3 regions of the Pseudomonas sp. S2_A10 genome follow, and region 3 is predicted to be linked to each of the others. Evidence: predicted binding sites of a transcription regulator. Region 3 holds the regulator's gene; each other region holds the start of a gene.
The links. Region 3 encodes FliA, which starts transcription of late flagellar genes. Its sites were predicted from a motif close to CTAAAGTTTNNNNNNNNNNNGCCGNTAA; they were not measured.

Region 1 (5,894 bases), 2.6 Mb from region 3:
CCTTAAGGGCAAGCGCCTGCTGTCGCTGGACATGGGCGCGCTGATTGCCGGCGCCAAGTATCGCGGTGAGTTCGAAGAGCGCCTGAAATCGTTGCTCAACGAACTGTCGAAGCAGGAAGGGCAGATCATTCTGTTCATCGACGAACTGCACACCATGGTCGGCGCCGGTAAAGGCGAAGGCTCGATGGACGCTGGCAACATGCTCAAGCCTGCGCTGGCTCGCGGCGAGTTGCACTGCGTCGGCGCGACCACGCTCAACGAGTATCGCCAATATATAGAGAAGGATGCGGCGCTCGAGCGGCGTTTCCAGAAAGTCCTGGTGGACGAGCCGAGCGAAGAAGACACCATCGCCATTCTGCGTGGCCTCAAGGAACGTTACGAGGTTCACCACAAGGTGGCGATCACCGACGGCGCGATCATCGCTGCGGCCAAGCTCAGCCATCGCTACATCACGGATCGACAGCTGCCGGACAAGGCCATCGACCTGATCGACGAGGCGGCCAGCCGTATCCGCATGGAGATCGACTCCAAACCGGAAGTACTCGATCGTCTGGAGCGACGCCTGATTCAGCTGAAGGTGGAATCCCAGGCGCTGAAGAAAGAAAGCGACGACGCGGCGAAGAAACGCCTGGAAAAACTCCAGGAAGAAATCGAGCGTCACGAGCGTGAGTATTCCGATCTGGAGGAAATCTGGAACTCGGAGAAAGCCGAGGTGCAGGGTTCTGCGCAGATTCAGCAGAAGATCGAACAGTCGCGCCAGGAACTGGAAGCCGCGCGCCGTAAAGGCGACCTGAATCGCATGGCCGAGTTGCAATACGGGGTGATCCCCGATCTGGAACGCAGCCTGCAAATGGTCGACCAGCACGGCAAGAGCGAGAACCAGTTGCTGCGCAGCAAGGTGACTGAAGAAGAGATTGCCGAAGTCGTGTCGAAGTGGACCGGCATCCCGGTGTCGAAAATGCTCGAAGGCGAGCGCGACAAGCTGATGAAAATGGAGAGCCTGTTGCACAAACGGGTAATCGGTCAGGAAGAAGCGGTCGTGGCTGTGGCCAATGCCGTGCGGCGTTCCCGCGCCGGACTGTCCGACCCGAATCGTCCGAGCGGCTCGTTCATGTTCCTCGGCCCGACCGGTGTCGGTAAAACCGAGCTGTGCAAGGCGCTGGCCGAATTCCTTTTCGATACTGAAGAGGCGATGGTGCGGATCGACATGTCCGAGTTCATGGAGAAACATTCCGTGGCTCGTCTGATCGGTGCGCCACCAGGCTACGTCGGCTATGAAGAGGGCGGTTACCTGACCGAAGCGGTGCGTCGCAAGCCGTACTCGGTGATCCTCATGGACGAAGTCGAGAAGGCGCACCCGGATGTGTTCAACATCCTCCTGCAAGTGCTTGAGGATGGCCGTCTGACCGACAGTCACGGGCGTACGGTGGACTTCCGCAACACGGTGATCGTGATGACGTCCAACCTCGGGTCGATGCAGATCCAGGAACTGGTCGGTGATCGTGAGGCGCAGCGTGCTGCTGTGATGGACGCGCTGACCTCGCACTTCCGTCCTGAGTTCATCAACCGCGTTGACGAAGTGGTGATCTTCGAGCCGCTGGCGCGGGATCAGATCGCCGGCATTACCGAGATCCAGTTGGGCCGCCTGCGCAGCCGCCTGGCCGAGCGCGAGCTGAAGCTGGAGCTGAGCCCGGAGGCGATGGACAAGCTGATCGCCGTCGGTTACGACCCGGTGTATGGCGCACGTCCTTTGAAACGGGCGATCCAGCGCTGGATCGAAAACCCGCTGGCGCAGTTGATCCTGTCGGGTCATTTCATGCCGGGCGACACCGCCACCGGCAAGGTCGAGAACGACGAAATCGTTTTCGGCTAAGCCTCAGCGGCAATGAAACCGGGAAGGCCTCGCATTGCGAGGCCTTTTTTTCGCCAGGCTGTTGAACTCAAAGGAAAAGGCTTGTAAAGTGCGCCCCGCAGTCAGTCACCGGCAGCGTTTCAACCCACCGGGTTGGAATCTGAAATAAGTTGCAAATCATTAACTTGAAAGCAATTTAGGGGGTTGACAGAGGTGTTCTAGGTTGTAGAATAGCGCGCCTCAGACACACGAACGCAGCGATGCGAACGGGTGGCGAGATGCAACAAAGCTTCACCGTTGTAAATTGAAATATGTAGTTCCGTGATAGCTCAGTCGGTAGAGCAAATGACTGTTAATCATTGGGTCCCAGGTTCGAGTCCTGGTCACGGAGCCAATTTCAAACCGGGGTATAGCGCAGTCCGGTAGCGCGCCTGCTTTGGGAGCAGGATGTCAGGAGTTCGAATCCCCTTACCCCGACCATATTTGGGTCGTTAGCTCAGTTGGTAGAGCAGTTGGCTTTTAACCAATTGGTCGTAGGTTCGAATCCCACACGACCCACCATTTTTGAAACCAGTTTGCGCTGGGATCGAATCTTAAGATCAGAGGCCAAAAGCGCTGATCGAAGAAGGCGATCTTTGAAAGGTCGCCTTTTTTTTACCGGGGTATAGCGCAGTCCGGTAGCGCGCCTGCTTTGGGAGCAGGATGTCAGGAGTTCGAATCCCCTTACCCCGACCATATTGAAAATCCTCGTATCGAAAGATGCGGGGATTTTTTTTGCCTGCTGAAAGGCGAATCCCTTCAAGTCGTCATACAACCTGCCGATAGCCCGCTAACACGAGGGGACTGCCAACGCTTCGCCCCTTGATCTGGCCATTACAAGAATAAGGGCGTTCGTCATGTTGCTTCGTCAGTTGAATATTGCTCCCCGGGCTGCCCTGGGATTTGCCCTGATCGCGGTGTTGGTGGCCTTGCTCGGCGTGTTTGCGCTGGGGCAGATGTCGAGCATTCGCGACAGCGAGGTGGCGGTGGAGAACCGCTGGTTGCCGAGCATCCGTGGCGGCGACGAGATCCGCGAACTGATGCTGCGCATCCGCACCATCTCCCTGCGCATGGCGCTCGATCAGGATCCGGCCAATATCGCCACCTATCGCGGCCAGATGGACACCCGCGACAAGGAACTGAGCGAGAAAATCGCCGCCTACGACAAACTGGTCGACACTGCCGAAGGTCAGCAGCTGTATGACCAGTTCAAGAAAACCTTCGCCGCCTATCGCACCGGCATCGCCCAGTCATTCACCCTTGCCGAGCAAGGCAAGCGTGACGAGTTGACCAAATTGTTGCTGGTTGACATGAAGACCGTGGTCGACGGCTCCGGCAAGCAACTCAACGATCTCGCCGATCTGTTCGCCCGCCAGGTCGCCGCCGAAAGCGAGAAGTCCGCCGCGCATTATGAAACCTCGCGGACCATCGTCAGCCTGTTCATTGGATTGGCAGCGCTGGCCACAGTGGCGCTGGCGATGTTGCTCACGCGCAGTATCGTGCGCCCGCTGAGCAGCGCTGTGGATGCCGCTGAAAGTGTCGCCAAGGGCGATCTCACGCGGCCGATCGAAACCCATGGCAACGACGAAGTCAGCCGCTTGCTCAAAGCCTTGGCGACGATGCAACAGAACCTGCGCGAGACCCTGCAAGGTATCAGCGGCTCAGCCACACAACTGGCCACCGCCGCTGACGAACTGAGCGCCGTCACTGTCGACAGCACCCAAGGCCTGCAAGAGCAGAACAACGAAATTGAACAAGCTGCCACTGCGGTCAACGAGATGACCGCTGCGGTGGAGGAGGTCGCGCGCAACGCGGTATCGACGTCCGATGCCACGCGCCAGTCCAGTCAATCAGCGCAATTGGGCCAGGAGCGCGTCAGCGAAACCGCCAGCGCGATCAATGCCCTGGCCAGTGATGTGCAAAACACCGGCGAGCTGGTGCAGTCGCTGGCCAATCAATCGCAAGACATCGGCAAGGTTCTGGACGTGATTCGCGCAATCGCTGAGCAGACCAATCTGCTGGCGCTCAACGCTGCCATCGAGGCAGCACGTGCGGGCGAAAGCGGTCGAGGTTTTGCGGTGGTAGCCGATGAGGTGCGCGCGCTGGCGTATCGCACCCAGCAATCGACGCAGGAAATCGAGCAGATGGTGCAAGGCATGCGCAGCGGTTCGAGCCAGGCGCTGGAGTCAATGCAGGCCAGCGCATCTCGTGCGGCGAGTACGCTGGTTCTCGCAGAGCGGGCAGGTGAGGCGTTGGTGACGATCACGGCGTCGGTGCACGAGATTCACGAGCGCAACCTGGTGATCGCCAGTGCGGCTGAGGAACAAGCGCAAGTAGCGCGGGAAGTTGATCGCAATCTGGTGAACATTCGCGACCTGTCGGTGCGTTCGGCTGCGGGGGCTGATCAGACCAGCGCATCGAGCCACGAACTGTCGCAACTGGCCAATGCGCTGCAGGGCATGGTGCGGCGCTTCCAGCTCTGATGAGCAGCGATTCATTGCAGGCCTTCGCCTACTGATTTGAGAACAGCACGCAACAATGTGGGAGCGAGCCTGAACTGGTCAAGTAATATTGGACACCAGTTAGGGTTTTCAGGCCGCCATTTTCTCCATGGCGACCGGTGACCGGTAGTTGTTGTAGCTATGGAGTCTGGTGTTGTTGTAGCGCATTAGGTAGCGCTGCAAATCAACCCGTGCTTCGTACTCGGAGCGGTACCCCGCTTCAGGTACCCACTCCGATTTCAGACTTCCAAAGAAACGCTCCATCGGTGCGTTGTCCCAACACTCTCCCTTGCGACTCATGCTCTGCCTCAGCCCGTGCGCTAGCAGCTCATTCCTGAATTTATGGCTGGTGTACTGGCAGCCTTGATCGGAGTGAAACAGCACGTCTTTAGGTCTGCCTCGCAACTCAACGGCCATTCGTAAGGCCTCACAGGTCAGTTCCGCATCCGAGATCATTGAAAACGCCCAACCCACCAGTCGGCGGGCGAAGAGATCCAAAACCGCAGCGAAATACATCCACCGGGTGCCGACCTTGATATACGTGACATCGGCGCACCACACCTCATTGATTGATGTGACATCGAACTGGCGCTTGAGCACGTGCGGTGCGACCAAAGCCTCTACGCCTGATGATTTGTATTTATGGCGCCGGCGCTGACGGCTAGTCACTCCGGCTTCACGCATCAAACTACGAGCCATGTACCGCCCGACTCGATGTCCTTTGGCCTGTAGTTCCCGGGAAAGGGTGCGTGCCCCGGCCGATGCTCTCGATTCCTTATGATGCTCAACCAGCATGGCTTTGAGTTTCTCCCGCTCAGGACTCACCTTGCCTTGGCGCTGACGCCAGGCATAAAAGCTGCTGCGGCAAACATCAAACACACGGCAACAGTCGTTAACGCCGTATAGCTCTGCCAGCTCATTGATCAATGAGAATGATCTTTGGCGTCCAATAGCAGCAGAGCACTGGCTTTTTTTAGGATTTCAATATCCCGGTCTTTTTGCCTGAGCAAGGCTTTGAGTTCTTGAATCTCTCGGTGGTCAGCTGTAATCGCTTTGGCCCCCACCGGCGTTGTACCCAGGCGCTCTTTGCGAACCTGGGCGACCCAGCGACGCAACGCGGTAGGGCCGATGTCTAGACTGGCACAGACTTCGGGAACCGATATCCCCTCGTCCAATACCATGCCGACAGCCTTGAGTTTGAATTCAATTGAATAAGAGTTACGCATATCCGAACACCTCAGATTTGGACGCCATCATAGCGCCTGATTGAAGTGTCCAAAATCATTAGGCCAGTTCAGCCTGCTCGCGAAGGGGCCGGATCATTCAACGACAGTGTTGACTGATCCACCGCTTTCGCGAGCAGGCTCGCTCCCACAGGTTGGCGCTTTAGTGCAGTTTCAGACGCGGTTCGGTGCCACGACCAATCTTGCTCCCCAGCATCAGCATCGCCGTGCGGAACGGGCCGTACAGTGCCATCTGGTGCATGCGGTACAGCGACACAT
Region 2 (5,894 bases), 1.9 Mb from region 3:
AAATGTGGTTTTGGCATCCTTGAGCCCACGAATACAGCCCATGGCAATCGTCTGCGTGCCGTCGAACAGCTCGAACCACGCCGCTACGGCCAGCAGGCTCACCGCCAGACGGATCACCTCGGCAAACGCCGGGTCATTATGGTCCAGGAACAGGCCGACCAACTGGTTCGGCCACAGCCAGAACACCAGGGCGAAGCCGAGCATCACCACGGCGCCGAAAGCGATACCGACACGCCCGGACATCCGTGCATCGACCAGTTGCCCGGCGCCGTAGTGTTGGCCGACGCGCATGGTGATGGCATAGGACATCCCGGCCGGGACCATGAAGGCCACCGACACGATCTGCAGGGCGATCTGATGCGCACCCATTTGCGTACTGCCCATGGTGCCCATGCACAACGCGGCAAAGGCAAACAGCCCGACTTCCACCGCATAGGTGCCGCCAATCGGCAGGCCCAGGCGCCAGAGTTCTTTCAGGTATTTCCGGTTCGGCCGCGACAGACCGGCGCGCAACGGATAAGCGTCATAAGCCGGATGCCGACGGATATGCCAGGCCAGCGCCAGTGCCATGCAGTTGGCGACAATCGCCGTGACCAGACCGATGCCGGTCAGACCCAGTTGCGGCAGGCCGAACATGCCGGTGATCAGCGCGTAGTTGAGCAGGAAGTTGGCCACCGTGCCGGCGAGGCTGATGACCATCACTGGCGTCGCCCGGCCGATTGCACTGGTAAAGCCGCGCAGCGCCATGAAGCTCAGATAACCGGGCAGGGCGAAAGGCAGGGCGATGAGGAATTGCCCGGCGGCGTTGACGTTGGTTTCGGTCTGGCCGAACAGCAGCAACACAGGTTTGAGGTTCCACATCAGCAGCCCGGCGCCTAGGGCCATCAGCCACGCCAGCCACAACCCGGCCTGCGTCAGCCGCGCCGCGCCGATGATGTCGCCGGCACCCTGACGGATCGCCACCAGTGTGCCGACCGCTGCAATCACGCCGATGCAGAAAATCGACACGAACGAGTAGCTCGCCGCACCGAGGCCGCCACCGGCCAGCGCTTCGGGACTGAGGCGCGCCATCATCAGGGTATCGGTCAGCACCATCAGCATGTGCGCCAACTGCGAAGCAATCAGCGGCCCCGCCAGCCGCAGAATGGCCCAGAGTTCGGTACGCACAGGATGCTGCATGGTCATCACCACCCAAATATCAGAGGAAGCAGAAGAGCGTCGATTCTCGGCGCTTGGCAGGCTTTGCACAAAGGGATAAAAAGGATGGGTGGCATGATTAATACTCATCCTGAAACGTACCCGCCGAATTGGCTATATCCCCGCTACTGGAGCTTTTTGTATGTCCCGACGCCTTCCGCCGTTGTATGCCCTGCGCGCATTCGAAGCGGCAGCGCGACACAGCTCGTTCACCCGCGCGGCGGAAGAATTGTCGATCACCCAGAGCGCGGTCAGTCGGCACATGCGCACCCTTGAAGAACACTTCGCCTGCCGGCTGTTTCATCGCAGCGGGCGCAACCTGCAACTGACCGAATCGGCACGGCTGCTGCTACCCGGTATCCGCGAAGGCTTCGCTGCCCTCGAGCGCGCCTGCAATACCTTGCGCGCCGAGGACGACATCCTGCGCATGAAAGCGCCATCGACCCTGACCATGCGTTGGCTGCTGGCGCGGTTGAGTCGCTTCCGCCATTTGCAGCCGGGCAATGAGGTGCAACTGACCAGCGCGTGGATGGACATTGATTCGGTGGACTTCAACAACGAACCGTTCGATTGCGCGGTGTTGCTCAGTGACGGGCATTTCCCACCGGACTGGGAAGCGAGCCTGCTGTTTCCCGAGGAATTGATTCCGGTCGGCGCGCCGAACCTGCTCAATGACCAACCTTGGGATGTAGCGCGTCTTGCGACCGCCGAACTGCTGCACCCGACCCCGGATCGCCGTGACTGGCGCAGTTGGCTGGAGCGCATGGGTCTGTCCGAGCAAGTTTCGCTTAAGGGCGGGCAAGTGTTCGATACGCTGGAGCTGGGCATGATCGCGGCGGCGCGCGGCTACGGCGTTTCGATGGGGGATCTGTTGATGGTTGCCGAAGATGTTGCGCAAGGGCGCTTGAGCCTGCCGTGGCCTACGGCCGTCGCCAGTGGCCTGAATTATTACCTGGTCTGGCCAAAGCCGCGCCCGGGAGGTGAACGTTTGCGCCGCCTCAGCGATTTTCTCCAAGGCGAAGTCCGCGCCATGCAATTGCCGGCGGTAGAGCGCTTGAGCTGAAACGTTCGAGCCGGCACAATGCCACCACTGCGCCATACCCACGCAATGCGCTCAAGTATTCGGTTTTACCGCCGACTACGAGCTTGTGGAACCGTCGTGCCGGTTCCGCGTTACACCCCACTATTAGAATATTTTCCGGGCAATTACCGCGATCAAGGAGGATTCGGTGGCTCGGCCAGGAGCTGTTCATGTCTCAACCTCGTGCTCGGATCGCCTCGCAGCTGGGCCTTGCCCTTGCTGTGATACTGGCGATAGTCATCAGCGGCAGTACGGTGTTCGCCTTGCGTTCGCTGGATTCCGCCAACCTCGCCACCCGTGAAGAGCATCTGGCCAGTGAGGCCCGGCTGCTGGCCGATCAACTGAGTACCTTCCACGGTACGCTGCGCGAAAGCACCCTGCGCCTGAGCGGTCTGTTCGAAAAACGCTTCGGCAGTGGCCTGAGTGTGCACCCCGATCAGCCAGTGACCGTGGCCGGCGTGCAGACCCCGGGTCTGCATCTGGGCAACGAAGTGCTGAACAACAACTTCAAGGAAGTTGACGAGTTCAAGCAGATGACTGCCGGTGTGGCCACGGTATTCGTGCGCAGCGGCGAAGACTTCATTCGCGTCAGCACCAACGTCAGCAAGCAGGACGGCACCCGTGCCATCGGCACCGTGCTCGATCATGCCAACCCGGCCTACGCGAAGTTGATGGCAGGGCAGAGTTATGTCGGCCGCTCGTTGCTGTTCGAGCGCTACTACATGTCGCAGTACACACCGGTGCGCGATGCGGGCGGCAAGATCATCGCCGTGTTGTATGTAGGTTTCGATTACACCGACGCGCAGAACGCGCAGTTCGCCAATCTCAAGCGCTTCCGCATTGGCAAGACCGGCTCGCTGGCCCTGCTCGACGAGCAGAACAAATGGCTGGTGCCGATTGCCGGTGTCGAAAACCTGGATCAAGCCGCCCCGACCATCAACAATCTGGTCAAAACCCCGGGCAAGGGTGAGTTCTGGAGCGACAAGGGCGAGGACTTCTACAGCATCGCCGTGCCGTTCGAAGGTGGCCCTTGGTCGGTGGTGGCGAGCATGCCGAAAGCCGAGATCCGCGCGGTGACCTGGAGCGTCGGTACGCAACTGGCGATCGGCAGCCTGCTGGCGATGTTGCTCGCGGTCGGTTCCGTGGTCTGGCTGCTGCGCAGCAAACTCGCGCCGCTGGGCGATCTGGTGCGTCAGGCTGAGGCCTTGGGTGCTGGTGATCTGAGCGTGCGTCTGAACGTATCGAGCCACGATGAAATCGGGCAGCTGTCCCGCGCGTTCAACCAGATGAGCCAGGCGCTGTCGACCATGGTCGAGCACATCCGCCGCGCTTCGGAAGAGGTCAATAGCCGTGCGCAGGCGCTGTCCGGTTTGTCCGGCGGTGCGTATGAGGGCATGGAGCAGCAGTCGGGCGAAATCACCAGCATGGCCGGCGCCGTGGAAGAGTTCAGCGCGACGTCGTTGAACATCGCCGACAACATGGGCGCGACCCAGCGCCTGGCGCAGGAAAACGCTCAGCAAACGCAGATCGGCCGCAGCTCGATGGAAGAAGCGTCGTCGTCGCTGGAGCAGATCGCCGGTGCGCTGAACAGCACCGCCAGCGTGATCAACACGCTGGGGCAGCGCTCTCAGGAAATCGGCGGAATTGTCGGTGTGATCACCTCGATCGCCGAGCAGACCAACCTGCTGGCACTCAACGCTGCCATCGAAGCCGCGCGTGCCGGTGAACAAGGTCGCGGTTTTGCCGTGGTCGCGGACGAAGTGCGCAGCCTCGCCTCGCGTACCCGTCAGGCGACCGATGAAATCTCCAGCATGATCCACAGCATCCAACAGGAAACCGGCAACGCGATCAGCACTATGGAACAGGGCAACGTGCTGATGCAGGAAGGCCTGTCGCGCAACGCCAATGTCGCCTCGGCGCTGGCGCGGATCGACGAGCAGAGCCGTTCGGCAGGCCAGCAGTTCGCCGCGATCACCACCGCCACTCAGGAGCAGAGCAGCACTGCTACGTTGCTGAGCAGCAATTTGCAGAGCATCGCACTGGCCAACAGTGAGCAGCGTGAGGTGGTGTCGAACCTGGCTGTCACCGCGAAAGAGCTGGAGAAGCTGGCGGCGGATCTGCGTTCCGAGGTTGACCGCTTCCGTTGATGCATCTTTGAAACAGCTATCGCGAGCAGGCTCGCTCCCACAGTAGTCGGCGTAATTCACAAATATTGTGAAGGCCCGATGTCCCTGTGGGAGCGAGCCTGCTCGCGAATGCTTTTCTCCCACCGCTTCTTTGCACTTGCTGAAACGTTTCCGCAGCGCTATAAAAATGGCACAACTCCAATAAAGGCTGCTGCCATGACCCCGCTCAAACTCCTCGTCGCCCTCGGCGCATTCTCTGCCGCTTCTCATGCCATGGCTTGGGACTATGTCCTGCTCGACGCCAACACTCCGGCAAAAAACCGGACGATCACCAGTGAGCAACTCGGTGTAAAAACCGCCAAACCGTTTTCCGTGACCTTGCGTACTCTGCATGGCGGTCGTCAGGAGGGCGTCAGCATCGTCGACATCGATAACGGCACGATGAAACTCTCGGTGGTGCCAACCCGTGGCATGAACGTGTTGCAGGCTTCGGTGGGCGACGTGCGCATGGGCTGGGATTCGCCGGTCAAGGACGTGGTCAACCCAGCGTTCATCGAACTCAACGGTCGCGGTGGTCTGGGCTGGCTGGAAGGCTTCAATGAGCTGGTCACCCGTTGCGGTTACGAGTGGGTTGGCCATCCCGGCATGGACAACGGCGAACTGCTGACCCTGCACGGTCGCGCCGCCAACATCCCGGCCAGCACCGTCACTTTGCACATCGACGAGAAGCCGCCGTATGCCATCACGCTGCGTGGCGAGCTGAAAGAGCAGGCATTCAAGAAAGTCGATTTCTCGGTAGCGACCGAACTGGTCACCGAACCGGGCAGCGCAAGCTTCGCCCTTAACGACACTCTGACCAACAACGGCGACTATGCGAAGGAATATCAGGCGCTGTATCACAGCAATTTCAGCACGCCGTTTCTTGAGCAAGGGGCAAAATTCGCTGCGCCGGTGAAGCAGGTATCGCCGTTCAACGACAAGGCCAAGGGTGACCTGCCCGACTGGCAGACCTATCGCGCGCCAACCAAGGACTACGACGAAACTGTCTACAACGTCGTGCCGTATGCGGACGCCAAGGGTGACACCTTGACTGTGTTGCACAACAAGGCCGGTAGTCTCGGCGTATCCGTTGGCTTCAACACCGAGCAGTTGCCGGTGTTCTCGCTGTGGAAAAACACCGACACCCAGGGGCAGGGCTACGTCACCGGGCTGGAGCCTGGGACGAGTTTTTCCTATAACCGTCGCTATCAGCGGCCGTTGAATCTGGTGCCGACCATCGCCCCAAAACAGCACAAGCAGTTCCAGATCAGCTACAGCCTGTTGGCGGATAAAGCTGCGGTGGATAACGCCTTGAAGCGTGTGACCGATATTCAGGCCGGGCGTGATACCGAAGTGCGTCAGGCACCGCTGGTTGATCTGACCGAGCATTAAGGTGTCGCCGGCCGGTATTGCAGTGCCTCGGCCAGATGCTCGCGGGTAATCGCATCGGC
Region 3 (5,894 bases):
GAGCAGCAACAGCGGCCGGAGCCTCGGCCTGGGCCTTGACGGCATTCAGCGAGTCCAGCAGTTGTTCGAATTCGTTATCGGTGATGTCGTCCGAGGAGTCGCTTTCAACGACCAGTTCTTCGATCATCTCGGCAACCGGCGAAGCCGGGGCTTCATCCGCCGATTGCGGTTCGGCCAGACGCGCCAGCGCGGCCAACAGTTCCGGCGTGGCAGCGGTGATCGGTGCACGCTCACGGACTTCACTGAACATGCTGTTCACCGCGTCCAGTGCTTCGAGCACAACGTCCATCAGCTCTGCATCAACGCGACGCTCACCCTTGCGCAGGATGTCGAAAACGTTTTCGGCGATGTGACAGCACTCCACCAGCTCATTGAGCTGAAGGAAGCCGGCGCCCCCTTTTACAGTGTGGAAACCGCGAAAAATTGCATTGAGCAGATCTGCATCATCCGGGCGGCTTTCCAGCTCGACCAGTTGTTCGGACAGTTGCTCAAGAATCTCGCCGGCCTCAACCAGGAAATCCTGAAGGATCTCTTCATCGGCGCCGAAGCTCATTAATGGGGTGCTCCTACAGGTCTAAAAACCCAAAAAACCCGAATTCCGAAACTCTAGAATCCAAGGCTGGATAACAAATCGTCCACATCGTCCTGACCGGACACAACGTCTTCTCGTTTATCGGCATGAATCTGCGGACCTTCACCCTGCGAGAGATGTTTTTGTGGATCTTTTTCAGCAAGCATTGCGGCGCGGTCATGTTCGATGCCCGCAAAGCGGTCGACCTGACTGGCCATGAGCACGAGTTTGAGCAGATTGCTTTCGACTTCGGTGACCAGTTGGGTCACACGCTTGATCACTTGACCTGTGAGGTCCTGGTAATCCTGAGCCAGCAGGATGTCGTTGAGGTTGCTCGACACCGCACGGTTGTCCGTGCTGCTGCGTGACAGAAAACCGTCGACCCGGCGCGCCAGTTCACGGAACTCTTCAGCCCCGACCTCGCGACGCATGAAGCGGCCCCAATCGGCGCTCAACGTCTGCGCTTCATCAGCCAGACTGTTGACCACCGGGGTGGCGCTTTCCACCAGATCCATGGTGCGGTTGGCCGCGGCTTCCGTCAGCTTGACCACATAGCCCAGGCGTTCGGTGGCGTCGGTAATTTGCGACACTTCCTCGGCCTGCGGCATGTGCGGATCGATCTGGAAATTGACGATCGCACTGTGCAGTTCACGTGTGAGCTTGCCCACTTCCTGATACAGGCCGCGGTCACGGGTCTGATTGAGCTCATGGATCAGTTGCACCGCGTCGCCGAACTTGCCTTTTTCAAGGCTCTCGACCAGTTCGACCGCGTGTTTTTTCAGGGTCGATTCGAAATCGCCCTGTGATGATTCGTTATGCTCCATAGCTCCCCCGCGCATTCATCAGCCGATGCGTTCGAAAATCTTCTCGATTTTGTCTTTCAACGCTTGAGCCGTGAAAGGTTTGACTACGTAACCGTTCACACCGGCCTGAGCGGCCTCGATGATCTGCTCGCGCTTGGCTTCAGCAGTCACCATCAACACCGGGAGGTGCTTGAGTTTTTCATCGGCGCGCACGTGACGCAGCAGGTCGATACCGGTCATGCCCGGCATGTTCCAGTCCGTTACCAGAAAGTCGATGCTGCCGCTGTTGAGCACCGGAATGGCAGTGGTGCCATCGTCGGCCTCGACGGTGTTGGTGAACCCAAGATCGCGCAGCAGGTTCTTGATGATCCGCCGCATCGTTGAGAAGTCATCAACGATGAGGATTTTCATGTCTTTGTTCAATTCGACCTCCAAGCAGTCTTAAACGCGCCCAGCACCTGGACGCGCCACTTCAATCAATCGGCATAGCACTCGAAGTTTGTCTGGAGCACAACGGATCGAGACCGGCGCCGCTTATCACCGCACCAGCCTCGTTTCGCAGTGTCCCCACACTGCCTTCAGCGCGCTCGCCACTCCCCCAAACGCCCCCGCAGACGGGCCGCGCACTGGCTGTGTAACTGGCTGACCCGCGATTCACTGACGCCAAGGACTTCACCGATTTCCTTGAGGTTCAGCTCTTCGTCGTAGTACAGCGCCAACACCAGTCGCTCACGCTCCGGCAAATTGGCAATCGCGTCCGCCAGCGCCGCCTGGAAGCGTTCATCTTCCAGATCGCGTGACGGCTCCATATGAGCACTGGCGCCATCCTCGTGCAGCCCTTCGTGTTCGCCGTCCTGCAACAGGTCGTCGAAACTGAACAGGCGACTGCCCAAGGTGTCATTCAGAATCCCGTAGTAATCGTCGAGACTCAATTGGAGTTCGGCCGCAACCTCGTGATCTTTAGCGTCACGGCCGGTTTTAGCTTCAATCGAGCGAATCGCGTCGCTGACCATCCTGGTATTACGGTGAACCGAGCGTGGCGCCCAATCCCCTTTGCGCACTTCATCGAGCATCGCGCCGCGGATTCGAATGCCCGCGTACGTTTCGAAACTGGCGCCTTTGCTGGCGTCGTATTTGGTCGAGACTTCCAGCAAACCGATCATCCCGGCCTGGATCAGGTCTTCGACCTGCACGCTGGCCGGCAGGCGCGCCAGCAAGTGATAGGCAATGCGCTTGACCAGTGGCGCGTAACGCTCGATCAATTCGTATTGCGCGTCACGCGCCGACTTTTTGTAAAGATTCATGCCACTGGCGGTCATATCACAGGCCCTGCGGTTTGCTGCACGAGACGCTCGACGAAAAATTCCAGATGCCCGCGCGGGTTGGCGGGCAGCGGCCAGGTATCGACCTTCTGGGCGATGGCCTTGAAGGCCAGTGCGCACTTGGAACGGGGAAAGGCTTCGTAGACAGCGCGCTGCTTCTGCACTGCCTTGCGCACGCTTTCGTCGTATGGCACGGCGCCGACGTATTGTAGGGCGACGTCGAGGAAGCGATCCGTGACCTTGGTCAACTTGGCGAACAGGTTGCGCCCTTCCTGCGGGCTCTGCGCCATGTTGGCCAGCACGCGGAAGCGGTTCATGCCGTAATCGCGGTTGAGCAACTTGATCAGCGCGTAAGCATCGGTGATCGAAGTCGGCTCGTCGCAGACCACCAGCAACACTTCCTGGGCGGCGCGTACGAAACTGACTACCGAGTCACCAATACCCGCAGCGGTGTCGATCACCAGCACGTCGAGATTGTCGCCGATGTCGCTGAACGCCTGGATCAGGCCGGCGTGTTGCGCCGGGCTCAAGTGCACCATGCTCTGCGTGCCGGAGGCCGCCGGCACGATGCGAATCCCGCCCGGGCCTTGCAACAGCACGTCGCGCAGTTCGCAACGGCCTTCGATAACGTCGGCCAGTGTGCGCTTGGGTGTCAGCCCCAGCAGAACGTCGACGTTCGCCAGGCCCAGGTCGGCGTCCAGCAGCATGACCCGACGGCCAAGCTCTGCCAGCGCCAGCGACAAGTTCACTGACACGTTAGTCTTGCCGACGCCACCTTTGCCGCCGGTCACCGCGATCACCTGTACGGGATGCATGCTGCCCATGTTATTTCTTTACCTTGTCTTGCATAGACGGAGGCCACATTACTGGCTGCGCGTTCCTGATCGGAACAATGCGTGGCAGACCATCGATGTAGGTACAAAAACTGTTCATGATTACCTCAGCCAACCTGCTTGGTCGGGCTGTGATAGATATCAGCGAACATGTCAGCCATGGCTTCTTCGCTGGGTTCTTCCTGCATTTGCACGCTGACGGCGCGGCTGACCAATTGATGACGACGCGGCAGATGCAGATCATCCGGAATCCGTGGGCCATCGGTCAGGTACGCGACCGGCAATTCATGACTGATCGCCAGGCTCAACACTTCGCCGAGACTGGCCGTTTCATCCAGTTTAGTCAGGATGCAGCCGGCCAGCCCGCAACGCTTGTAACTGTGATAAGCGGCGGTTAGAACCTGTTTCTGGCTGGTGGTTGCCAGGACCAGATAATTTTTTGAGCGAATGCCACGCCCGGCCAGGCTCTCAAGCTGCATGCGCAACGCCGGATCACTGGCTTGCAGGCCGGCAGTATCGATCAAAACTACGCGTTTGCGTAGCAGTGGATCCAATGCCTGCACCAGCGACTGACCCGGATCGACGTGCGTTACCGGCACGTTGAGGATGCGCCCGAGGGTTTTCAATTGTTCCTGCGCGCCGATGCGGAAGCTGTCCATGCTTACCAGTGCAACGTTCTGCGCGCCGTACTTGAGCACATAACGCGCGGCGAGCTTGGCCAGCGTGGTGGTCTTGCCCATGCCGGCGGGGCCGACCATGGCAATCACACCGCCCTCTTCCAGCGGCTCGACTTCCGGCACGGCAATCATCCGCGCCAGGTGGGCCAACAGCATGCGCCAAGCCTGACGGGGTTCTTCGATATCGGTGATCATCGCCAACAGATCGCGCGACAGCGGGCCGGACAGGCCGATGCGCTGCAGACGGCGATACAGATTGGCCTGGGCCGGACGGCTGCCTTGCAGCTGATTCCAGGCCAGGGTGCCGAGCTGCACTTCCATCAGCTCGCGCAAGCTGTTCAATTCAAAACGCATCGAATCCAGTGCACGCGGATCGACACCCGCCGAGGCCTGCGCAGGCGCTGCGGCCGGGCGCGTCGGTGCGGCGTAGGTCGGCTCGCTCAGCGGTTCGGCAGCAGTCAGCGGCAGGCCTGCGGTCAACGGCAGCCCGGCGAACAACTGCTGATTGGTGTTGCCGTCGGCTTCGCCACGCAGGCTCAGCTCGGCCTGGGCGGTGACGATGCGCGACTGGGTCTTGCGCAGCTCGTCTTCGAGTTCCATGTTTGGAACCCGTGGCGCCAGCGCCGACAATTTGTAATCCAGAGCCGCCGTCAACTCGACGCCGCCGGCGATGCGGCGGTTGCCGATGATGGCGGCATCAGCGCCCAGCTCATCGCGAACCAGCTTCATGGCCTGACGCATATCGGCGGCGAAAAAACGCTTAACTTGCATAAACCACTACCTCAGCCGTTGGGCCCTACTGTCGCAACGATGGTCACTTGCTTGTTGTCCGGTACTTCCTGGTAGGCCAGTACATGCAGCCCTGGCACTGCGAGGCGGCCGAAACGCGAGAGCATCGCGCGAATCGGGCCTGCTACCAGCAGGATCACCGGTTGGCCTTGCATTTCCTGACGCTGGGCCGCTTCGATCAACGAACGTTGCAGCTTCTCGGCCATGCTCGGCTCCAGCAGAACGCCCTCTTCCGAGCCTTGTCCTGCCTTCTGCAGACTATTGAGCAATATCTGTTCCAACCTTGGTTCCAATGTGATTACAGGCAGCTCGGACTCAGTGCCTACAATGCTTTGGACGATTGCACGGGATACGCCGACCCGCACAGCGGCGACCAGCGCGGCGGTATCTTGACTCTTCGCGGCGTTGTTCGCGATCGCTTCGGCGATGCTGCGGATGTCGCGCACCGGCACGTGCTCGGCGAGCAGCGCTTGCAGAACCTTGAGCAACTGCGACAGCGAAACCACGCCCGGCACCAGCTCTTCCGCCAGTTTCGGCGAGCTCTTGGCCAGCAATTGCATGAGTTGCTGCACTTCCTCGTGGCCGATCAGCTCACTGGAGTGCTTGTACAGAATCTGGTTCAAGTGCGTGGCGACCACGGTGCTGGCGTCAACCACGGTGTAGCCGAGCGATTGCGCCTGGGCGCGCTGGCTGATTTCGATCCACACCGCCTCCAGGCCGAAAGCCGGATCTTTGGCGTTGATCCCGTTGAGCGAGCCGTACACCTGCCCCGGGTTGATCGCCAGTTCGCGATCCGGATAAATCTCGGCCTCGGCGAGAATCACGCCCATCAGCGTCAGCCGATACGCGCTCGGCGCCAGATCGAGGTTGTCGCGGATATGCACGGTCGGCATCAGAAA

Region 1: AB4N41_RS04630 (methyl-accepting chemotaxis protein) is a predicted target of FliA. The motif match lies at 2,650-2,677, and genes of this name have one in related genera.
Region 2: AB4N41_RS07925 (methyl-accepting chemotaxis protein) is a predicted target of FliA. The motif match lies at 2,311-2,338, and genes of this name have one in related genera.

The regions. Positions count from the first base shown of each region.
Region 1 covers NZ_CP162773.1:1,008,511-1,014,404, reverse strand. Annotated here, with positions in the region: gene clpB (ATP-dependent chaperone ClpB) at 1-1,873, shown strand, start outside; tRNA gene AB4N41_RS04650 (tRNA-Asn) at 2,171-2,246, shown strand; tRNA gene AB4N41_RS04645 (tRNA-Pro) at 2,256-2,332, shown strand; tRNA gene AB4N41_RS04640 (tRNA-Lys) at 2,338-2,413, shown strand; tRNA gene AB4N41_RS04635 (tRNA-Pro) at 2,511-2,587, shown strand; gene AB4N41_RS04630 (methyl-accepting chemotaxis protein) at 2,749-4,374, shown strand; gene AB4N41_RS04625 (IS3 family transposase) at 4,483-5,319, opposite strand; gene AB4N41_RS04620 (transposase) at 5,316-5,618, opposite strand; gene AB4N41_RS04615 (NAD(P)/FAD-dependent oxidoreductase) at 5,779-5,894, opposite strand, start outside.
Region 2 covers NZ_CP162773.1:1,706,243-1,712,136, reverse strand. Annotated here, with positions in the region: gene AB4N41_RS07935 (NorM family multidrug efflux MATE transporter) at 1-1,179, opposite strand, end outside; gene AB4N41_RS07930 (LysR substrate-binding domain-containing protein) at 1,340-2,260, shown strand; gene AB4N41_RS07925 (methyl-accepting chemotaxis protein) at 2,449-4,425, shown strand; gene AB4N41_RS07920 (aldose 1-epimerase family protein) at 4,621-5,835, shown strand; gene AB4N41_RS07915 (YifB family Mg chelatase-like AAA ATPase) at 5,832-5,894, opposite strand, start outside.
Region 3 covers NZ_CP162773.1:3,641,786-3,647,679, reverse strand. Annotated here, with positions in the region: gene AB4N41_RS16430 (chemotaxis protein CheA) at 1-553, opposite strand, end outside; gene AB4N41_RS16425 (protein phosphatase CheZ) at 607-1,395, opposite strand; gene AB4N41_RS16420 (chemotaxis response regulator CheY) at 1,414-1,785, opposite strand; gene fliA (RNA polymerase sigma factor FliA) at 1,953-2,693, opposite strand; gene fleN (flagellar synthesis regulator FleN) at 2,690-3,520, opposite strand; gene flhF (flagellar biosynthesis protein FlhF) at 3,637-4,977, opposite strand; gene flhA (flagellar biosynthesis protein FlhA) at 4,989-5,894, opposite strand, start outside.